DNA from 2 places in the Marinococcus tarijensis genome. Region 1 is predicted to be linked to the other one. Evidence: riboswitches for the same ligand, from Rfam matches in the RefSeq annotation. Region 1 holds a riboswitch; the other holds the start of a gene.

Region 1 (4,421 bases):
GGAATTTGAATCAGACGTCGTGCGTATTGAGCCCGACCAGGTCATTTATGAACAGGGGGGCACCTCCCATTCCGTGCCGGCTGATTTTGTTTTCGCCATGACCGGCTATCATCCGTCGAGAGCTTTTTTCCGCCAGCTCGGTATTGCTGTGGATGAACAGTCGGGCCGTCCGTCCTTTGATGAGGAAACGATGGAAACAAACCGGGAAAACGTTTATATTGCGGGAGTTATAGCCGCAGGGGATGAAGCGAATGAGATATTTATCGAAAACGGGCGCTTTCATGGAGAAAAAATAGCGGAAAATATAGCACGAAAAAAAGCCACTTCGTTTTAATAAACTGGTGGCTTTTTTAGTGTACAGGGTATGCTACTCAATGTTTTCAAAGCAGTCGCGGATAGCTTGGAGCGGCCGTTTTTCATCGAGGGCAGCGAGCAGCTTCAGGCGCGCCTTCTGGCCGTTCAGCCCGTTTGTAAAGATAACGCCCTTTTGCTTCAGCTGGTAGCCGCCTCCTTCATAGCTGTAGGTAGCCTGGACGACACCGCTGTGGCAGCGGGAGACGAGGACCACGGGCACCTGTTTGGCGATCGAATCCTCAAGGAGCGGCACGATGGTTGGAGGAATGTTGCCCTGGCCGAATGCTTCAACAATAATACCGTCAAGCGGCTGGTCGAGCAGCGGGGAAAGCAAAGCAGCATCCATGCCGGCTGCCATTTTTAAAAGGAGAACCTTCTTATTCATATTGACCGGCGAAAAATGCTCGCGACTTGCCGGGTAGTGATGGATAAATATTTCGTTGTTCGTCACAAAGCCAAGCGGACCGTATTGAGGACTCTGAAATGTGGCAATGTTGGACGAATGGGTTTTTGTCACGTTTTTTGCAGAATGGATCTCTTCGTTTAAAACGACGAGAACGCCGATACCCCGCGCTTTCTCGCTTGCGGCAGTACGGACAGCCGCCAGGAAATTCTGGGGGCCGTCAGCGCTGATTTCATTGCTTGAACGCATGGCGCCTGTCACTACCACCGGCAGGTCTTTGTCATGAAAAAGATCGAGCGCATAGGCAGTTTCTTCCAGGGTGTCGGTGCCGTGCGTAATAACGACACCGTCATATGTATCCCCGGAAAGCTTTTCAAGCATGTGCTCGTGTAAAGAAAGCATGTGCTCCGGAGTAATGTGGGGAGACGGGAGGTGCAGGAAATCGCTCGTAACAATTTCAGCGATTTGATTGGCGATGCGGCTCCAGTGGCTTAAAGGGTTGTGAAGCCCCGGCTCCACACCGCTTTCCTCCGTCTGGGTCATGGCGATCGTGCCGCCTGTGTGGATAACTAGTATTTTTTTCATTTCAATTCCTCCTCGTCGGCCGGGCTGTGGCTGGCTTGATTCTTTTACGAATTTGAACATAGCATGATACGATACGTTTAACAAGAGAGGGTGAGAACGAAAGGTGATCGCACTGATTATGGCGGCTTTGGCACCGGCTGTTGCTTTACTGATATATTTCACATTAAAACGCCGGGCGGACGTGGAACGGAGGCTGCCGGTCATCCGTGCGTTTGTCATAGGGGTGCTGATTGTATTCCCGGTGCTTGTGATCGAACATGCGCTTGAAACAGAAGGGGTAAGCATGCCGCTTTTTGCGGCGCAGTATACCCAGGCTGCCCTGCTTGAGGAAGGCATCAAGTTTTTCCTCCTGTATACGTTTGTGCTTCGATTTGCCCCGATTAAAAATACTTACGACGGCGTTATTTACGGGCTGTCCCTGTCGCTTGGCTTCGCTTCGCTTGAAAATATCCTGTACTTAATTGCAAACGGCATTGAAACGGCTGTCACGAGGGCCCTGCTGCCGGTAACGGTGCACGCGCTCCTGGGTGTGATTATGGGTTACTATGCGGTATCAGCGAAGCGCGCCTCCCGTTACGGCAGGCGCATCTTCTCTTTTTTTCTTGCTCTTGCGATTCCGCTTATCTTCCACGGGCTGTACGACTATATATTAAGTGCTTCTTTAGGCAACATTCTGTATTATCTTATTCCGTTCATGCTATTTTTGTGGTGGTTTGCGTTGTCGAAAGCAAATAAAGCCAATGCGAAATAACAACTCGAAAGGACGAAGCTACTATGTCAGAAGACCGCCGTTACCGCGTTGTTATCCGCTGTCCAAAATGCGGGGAAAAGTACATTCTCCGCGGCAGAAAGAACAAGGCCGGGGAGATGAAAACGGGTTTTCGCCGCTGCGTCTGCGGCAATGAAAACCAGCTGCATGTTGATATTGCACCGGAATAAAAAGGTTACTTGCAATATCGATTCGTTTCATGTACTTTGGAAAGTAATCATATAACGTTTCTTATCAAGAGAGATGGAGGGATCGGCCCTTGGAAGTCTCAGCAACCAGCCGCAGGTGATGCGGTCAGGTGCTAACTCCTGCAAGCTCTGTGCTTGCGAGATGAGAGGAAGTATTGCATGCCAAGGTCTTCTTCTGTCTAAGGAAGAAGGCCTTTTCGTACATTTAATGCATTAATTTTAAAGAAATGAGGGCTGTGACATGTCAAAGCAACTGCAGATAGAAACCATCCTGGCACAACTGGGTAATAATTCCGACCCGCGGACCGGAGCGATCAATCCTCCTGTTTATTTTTCCACAGCGTATAAGCATACGGGCATTGGAGAATCCACAGGGTACGATTATTCCCGGACAGCCAACCCGACGAGAGACCTGCTTGAAAACGGTATCGCCGCGCTTGAAGGAGGTAAACACGGGTTTGCCCTCAGCTCGGGGATGGCTGCGATCCAGACGCTGTTTGCGATATTTGAAACCGGTGATGAAGTGATTGCAACAAGCGACATTTACGGCGGGACGTACCGTCTGTTCGAAGAAGGGTGGCGGCACTGGGGCGTCACGGTTACATACGGTGACCCTAGGGATCTCGAAGCATTTGAGCAGCTGATAACAGATAAAACAAAGGCGCTGTTTATTGAGACGCCGACGAACCCGCTGATGCACGAAGCGGATCTGAAGGAGCTTTCGCTGCTTGCGAAAAAGCACGGTGCCTGGCTTATCGTGGACAATACGTTTTATACCCCGGTGCTTCAGCGTCCAATAGAGGAAGGTGCTGACATTGTGGTTCACTCGGCTTCGAAATATTTAGGCGGCCACAATGATTTGATTGCCGGACTGATTGTATCCAACGTAGACGAGCTTTCTGAAAAAATTGGGGCACTTCAAAACGGTATGGGAACAATTTTAAGCCCGTTTGATTCCTGGCTGCTCATGCGCGGGATGAAAACCTTGAATCTCCGCATGAAGCAGCATACAGAAAACGGCAAAGCAATCGCAGAGTATCTCAGCGGTCACGAAAAGATAACAGACGTACTTTATTCGGGGCGGGGAGGCATGCTTTCCTTCCGTCTTGAAAACGAAGAGTGGGTGGATTCATTTTTACGAAACATTAAAATTATCACATTCGCAGAAAGTCTGGGCGGAGTCGAAAGCTTTATTACGTACCCCGCCACGCAGACGCATGCAGATATGCCGGAAGCAGTACGGGTCCATAACGGTGTGGATAACCGCCTGCTCCGCTTCAGTATCGGCATAGAGAATAAGGACGATTTAATTGAAGATCTCGAACAGGCGCTCAGAGCGCTGTAACTCATAGGCAGGAGAGGGGCAAAGCTATGAACGTACTCGAAAAACTCGATTCCTCGATTTTGATCGGCGATGGGGCCATGGGCACATATCTTTACCAGAAGGGCTATAAGGGCTCGTTCGAAGCTATGAATTTGACGGACCCTGAGGCGGTGGAGCATGCTCACCGGGAATATGCAGAAGCCGGGGCGGATATTCTGCAGACAAACACCTACGCAGCGAACCGGGTGAAGCTTGAAGGCTACGGCCTTGAAGATAAAGTACAGGATATTAACCGGGCCGGCGTGCGGCTGGCGAGGAATGCTTCCGGCGGATCGGCGTATGTATTTGCTACAGTCGGAGGGATAAAAGGCGTTCAGGTGAGCGAACATTCAGATGAGTTTCTGAGTCAGGCGCTGCAGGAACAGGTGAATGTCTTTTTGGCTGAACCGGTGGATGGTCTGCTGCTCGAAACGTTTTACGATCTCCCCGAGCTTCTGCAGATTGTCCGTTACATCCGCAGTAAAGATGAAGAGATTCCTGTAATTGCCCAGGTGGCGCTTGGGGATGTCGGCGTCATGCACGGGGGAGTGCAGATCAGTGAAGCCTTCAGCCGGCTCGAGGATGCCGGCGCTTCAGTGGTGGGACTCAACTGCCGGATGGGTCCGTATCATATATTGAAATCGCTTGAGCAGGCGGAATTAACCGGACGGGCCTATTATTCCGCTTATCCCAACGCCAGTCTTCCAAACTGGTATGACGGTCGTTACGTGTACCAGTCCAACCCTGAGTACTTTTATA
Region 2 (4,421 bases), on a different contig from region 1:
GGTGTATGAAAGGTCCATGCGGCTGCCGACTCCGTAACCGCCGCCGCTCCATCCGGTGTTCACCAGGAAGACAGGAACGTTGTGTTCATCGATTTTTTCACCGAGCATTTCTGCATAGACGGAAGCCTGTCGTGGAAGAAACGGTGCCCCAAAGCAGGTGGAGAAGGTTGCTTCCGGAGAAGTGACGCCTCTTTCCGTGCCGGCGAGCTTGCTTGTGTAGCCGCTGAGGAAATGGTACATGGCCTGCTCCTTCGTGAGTCTGCTGATTGGCGGAAGAACGCCGAATGCATCTGCGGTTAAAAAGATGATCGCCGAGGGATGGCCGGCTGTGCCGGAGGGGACAATCCCATCGACATGTTCAATCGGATAAGCCGCCCTTGTGTTTTCCGTAATCTGAGTATCCGTATAGTCAACTTTTCCGCTGGCATCGTCTATACCAACGTTTTCAAGTACAGCGCCAAAACGGATAGCGTTCCAGATCTGTGGTTCTTTCTGTTTGGAAAGGTTCGAGCATTTGGCGTAGCATCCGCCTTCAATATTAAAAATACCGTTTTCGGACCATCCGTGTTCATCGTCGCCGACCAAAAGCCGGGAAGGATCTGCGGAAAGGGTTGTTTTTCCGGTACCGGAAAGGCCGAAAAACAAAGCACTTGAACCGTCACTGCCAATGTTTGCCGAGCAGTGCATCGGAAGTACGTTTTGTTCAGGGAGCAGGTAGTTCATGACAGAAAAGATCGATTTTTTCATTTCCCCGGCGTATTCTGTGCCGCCGATTAAAATCTTGCGCTGTGCAAAGCTGATGACGATAAATGTTTCCGACGAGGTGCCGTCTGTCTCAGGGTCTGCTTTGCATTCCGGTGCAGCTATGAGTGTGAAGGGTGGAGCAGAAGGATTTTCTCTTCCGTCTGGTCGGATAAACAGCTGCCGGGCGAACAATTGATGCCAGGCGCAGGAGGTGATGACCCGGACAGGAAGCTGGTAGTCAGGGTCGGCCCCGGCCAGAGCGTCGCTTGCGAATACTTCATTCTGACTGTTCAAATGAGCCATCACTTTTTTATAAAGCCGTTCAAACACTTCTTCGGACATTGGTTGGTTTACATTTCCCCAGTCAATATAAGGAGAACTGCCGGGCTCATCGACAATATATTTATCCTTTGGCGACCGTCCGGTATATTTGCCTGTTTTCACGGCAAGAGCACCTTCTGCTGTAAGTGAGCCCTCCTGTAGAGCCAGCGAGCGCTTCACAAGCGCAGGGACAGAGAGATTCCATTGGACGTGCGCTTCATTCAATAGATTTGTTTCGGGTTTGGAAGCGAACGGCGGCTTCATAAACAATCACTCCTTTAATGAGGGGGAAGTTGGATTTATTCATCACGAATGATGGATAGAATATAAAATAGTGTAACACATTTAGTTTAATAGTACATACTTATTCATTAAAAAAGTTCATGAATATTTTTAGACCTGAGAGGGAAAAGATGTAAGAAAGCAATGAAAGGGGAACAACTATGGAACGACAACCGGAATTTATTGTATTCTATGATAGTGATTGTCCGTTATGCACCAGGTTCCATACTTATCTTTCAGCGATAGATAAGACGAACAGGGTGAATTGGAAGCCTATATATGATGAGGATTTATTTGAAAAGTACCCGATGCTCAAGGGAGAACCGCTTGAAGAACAGATGCACAGTGTTGAGGACAATACGTACGTATACGCTGGTTATTATACGGTGAAAAAATTATGTTATACTATTCCGGCTTTGAAGCCGCTGAAGGCAGTATTTTTACTGCCGGGAGTAGAAACGCTTGGCCGCAAGCTGTATCACACTGTTTCTGTTAATCGGTATCAGTGGTTTCATTTCCTTTGCGATGACAAAACATGTCAGCGGGGAGGGCACTAGGTTTGACATCAAATAGGGTTTGCGTTAAGATTTTGTACGAACGGATACTCTTATCCTGAGCAGGTGGAGGGACAGTCCCTGAGAAGCCCAGCAACCATCCGGTAACGGAAAGGTGCTAACCTGGAGAGGCAGACAGATGCCTTGAAAGATAAGAGGCGAAAAAGCTGAACTGACAGCCCCTTTTCCCTCAATTTTTTGGGACAAGGGGCTTTTCCTGTACACAACGGCCTACTGCCGTTTTCTTTTCGTCTACCCCAAGAATGGGAGAGTACAACCGTAGCAGGCAGTTAAAAAGGAGGCAGCAGCGTGTCTACAATTGGACGACGTTTATTTACGTCGGAATCTGTTACAGAAGGGCATCCGGACAAGGTGTGTGATCAGATTTCCGACGCGATTTTGGATGCAATTTTAAAGGATGATCCGAATGCCCGGGTGGCAGCGGAAACAGTAGTAAACACTGGTCTCGTATTGGTGGCAGGAGAAATATCGACATCTACATACGTGGATATTCCTAAAATTGCCAGGGAAACTTTGAAAGATATCGGTTATACACGGGCAAAATACGGCTTCGATTACGAAACGTGCTCGGTTTTGACGTCTATAGATGAACAGTCGGCCGATATTGCCCAGGGTGTTGATGAGGCGCTTGAAACCCGTGAAGGATCGATGACCGAGGATGAACTGGAATCGATCGGAGCGGGAGACCAGGGCTTGATGTTTGGGTATGCAGATAACGAAACCGATGAGCTCATGCCGTTGCCGATTTCGCTTGCACACAAGCTGGCAAGCCAGTTAACAAAAGTTCGGAAAGACGGCAATCTTTCGTATCTGCGTCCCGATGGGAAAACGCAGGTTACTGTGGAATACGGAGACGACGGGAAGCCACTCCGGGTGGAAACGATCGTTATTTCCACCCAGCATTCGGATGACGTAACGCTTGCACAGATTGAAGAGGATATGCACAAATACGTTATCGAGCCGGTAGTGCCGGCAGAGCTTCTCGACGCTAAAACCAACTATTTCATAAACCCGACCGGCCGCTTTGTCATTGGCGGACCGCAGGGAGACGCCGGGCTTACCGGGCGAAAAATCATTGTTGATACGTACGGAGGCTATGCCCGTCACGGCGGCGGTGCGTTTTCCGGTAAAGACCCGACAAAGGTCGACCGCTCCGCTTCGTATGCAGCCCGGTATGTAGCTAAAAATATTATTGCAGCAGGACTTGCCGATAAATGCGAGGTTCAGCTTGCGTACGCGATCGGAGTAGCTCAGCCGGTTTCCATATCGATCGCTACGTTTGGTACGGGAAAAGTATCAGAAGAGGTGCTCGTAAAGCTTGCTAATGAAAACTTTGATCTCCGGCCGGCCGGCATCATCAAAATGCTTGATCTCCGCCGGCCGATTTACAGGCAGACAGCCGCTTATGGCCACTTTGGACGTCATGATGTTGATCTGCCCTGGGAACGCACGGACAAAGCGGCAGCGCTTCAGGAACAGGCATTCACCGAAAAACAGAAGTAAATATACAAAATACCCGCTCCTGTTTACATCAGGAAGCGGGTATTTTTTTGCTCAGTTTTTCTCCGTGTATGTTCCCACAGAGTCAAATTCATTTTTAATTTTGTCTGAAGGCTTCGGTCCGAGCAGGCTGACGACAATAATGATTAAGACGTTGATGAAGAAGCCTGGTACTATTTCATAAAGGTCAAACAGCCCTCCGGTAAGCTGGACCCAGATGATTACAGTGGCACCGCCGGCGATCATCCCGGCAAGTACACCCCACATGCTTGTCCGGCGCCAGAATAAGGAGAAAAGCATCGCAGGCCCGAACACTGCACCGAACCCGGCCCATGCGTAGCTTACAAGTTCAAGTACCGTGCTTCCCGGATTGGAGGCGAGGAGCAGGGCGATGAGGGCGATGACGATAACGCCAATCCGGCCGACCCAGACGAGCTCGCGGTCAGAAGCTTTAGGACGGAGCATCCCTTTATAAAAGTCTTCCGCAAGAGCACTTGAGGATACAAGCAGCTGGGAATCCACTGTGCTCATAATAGCAGCCAGAATCGCTGCGAGAAGAACCCCGGACACCCATGGGTTAAACAGTACCTGTGTAAACATAATAAAGACCGTTTCCTGGTTCCCTTCTCCTAGCTGGGCGTTCCCTGAAAAGTAGGCAATGCCGATAAACCCTGTAAAAATAGCACCGAGCAGAGAAATAACCATCCAGCTCATGCCTACAAACCGGGCCATTGGAATTTCTTTTTCGGAACGTATCGCCATAAACCTGGTAATAATATGCGGCTGGCCGAAGTAGCCCAGCCCCCAGGCAAGCAGGGAGACCACAGAAATAACACTCACATTCGTAAAGGCACTTAACGCATCCGGATTAATGGATGCCACGGTCTGAACAGAATTGCCCCATCCGCCAATTTCTATAACGGCAGCGATCGGAACAGCAACGAGCGCCAAAAACATTAGAATACCCTGGATAAAGTCAGTCCAGCTGACGGCCATAAA

Evidence for each region. Region 1 has a riboswitch for S-adenosylmethionine ahead of ACTTK7_RS05775 (methionine biosynthesis PLP-dependent protein). Riboswitches for the same ligand answer to the same signal wherever they lie in the genome.
Region 2: it holds a riboswitch for S-adenosylmethionine, as region 1 does, so the genes downstream of both, metK (methionine adenosyltransferase) here and ACTTK7_RS05775 (methionine biosynthesis PLP-dependent protein) in region 1, are expected to answer to the same signal.

Annotation. Positions count from the first base shown of each region.
Region 1 covers NZ_JBQOJA010000007.1:64,746-69,166, reverse strand. Annotated here, with positions in the region: gene ACTTK7_RS05795 (YpdA family putative bacillithiol disulfide reductase) at 1-334, shown strand, start outside; gene ACTTK7_RS05790 (asparaginase) at 368-1,342, opposite strand; gene prsW (glutamic-type intramembrane protease PrsW) at 1,446-2,093, shown strand; gene ACTTK7_RS05780 (hypothetical protein) at 2,117-2,281, shown strand; SAM riboswitch class I at 2,340-2,448, shown strand; gene ACTTK7_RS05775 (methionine biosynthesis PLP-dependent protein) at 2,541-3,644, shown strand; gene ACTTK7_RS05770 (bifunctional homocysteine S-methyltransferase/methylenetetrahydrofolate reductase) at 3,671-4,421, shown strand, end outside.
Region 2 covers NZ_JBQOJA010000034.1:14,228-18,648, forward strand. Annotated here, with positions in the region: gene pckA (phosphoenolpyruvate carboxykinase (ATP)) at 1-1,329, opposite strand, end outside; gene ACTTK7_RS14935 (thiol-disulfide oxidoreductase DCC family protein) at 1,509-1,904, shown strand; SAM riboswitch class I at 1,952-2,059, shown strand; gene metK (methionine adenosyltransferase) at 2,211-3,425, shown strand; gene putP (sodium/proline symporter PutP) at 3,477-4,421, opposite strand, start outside.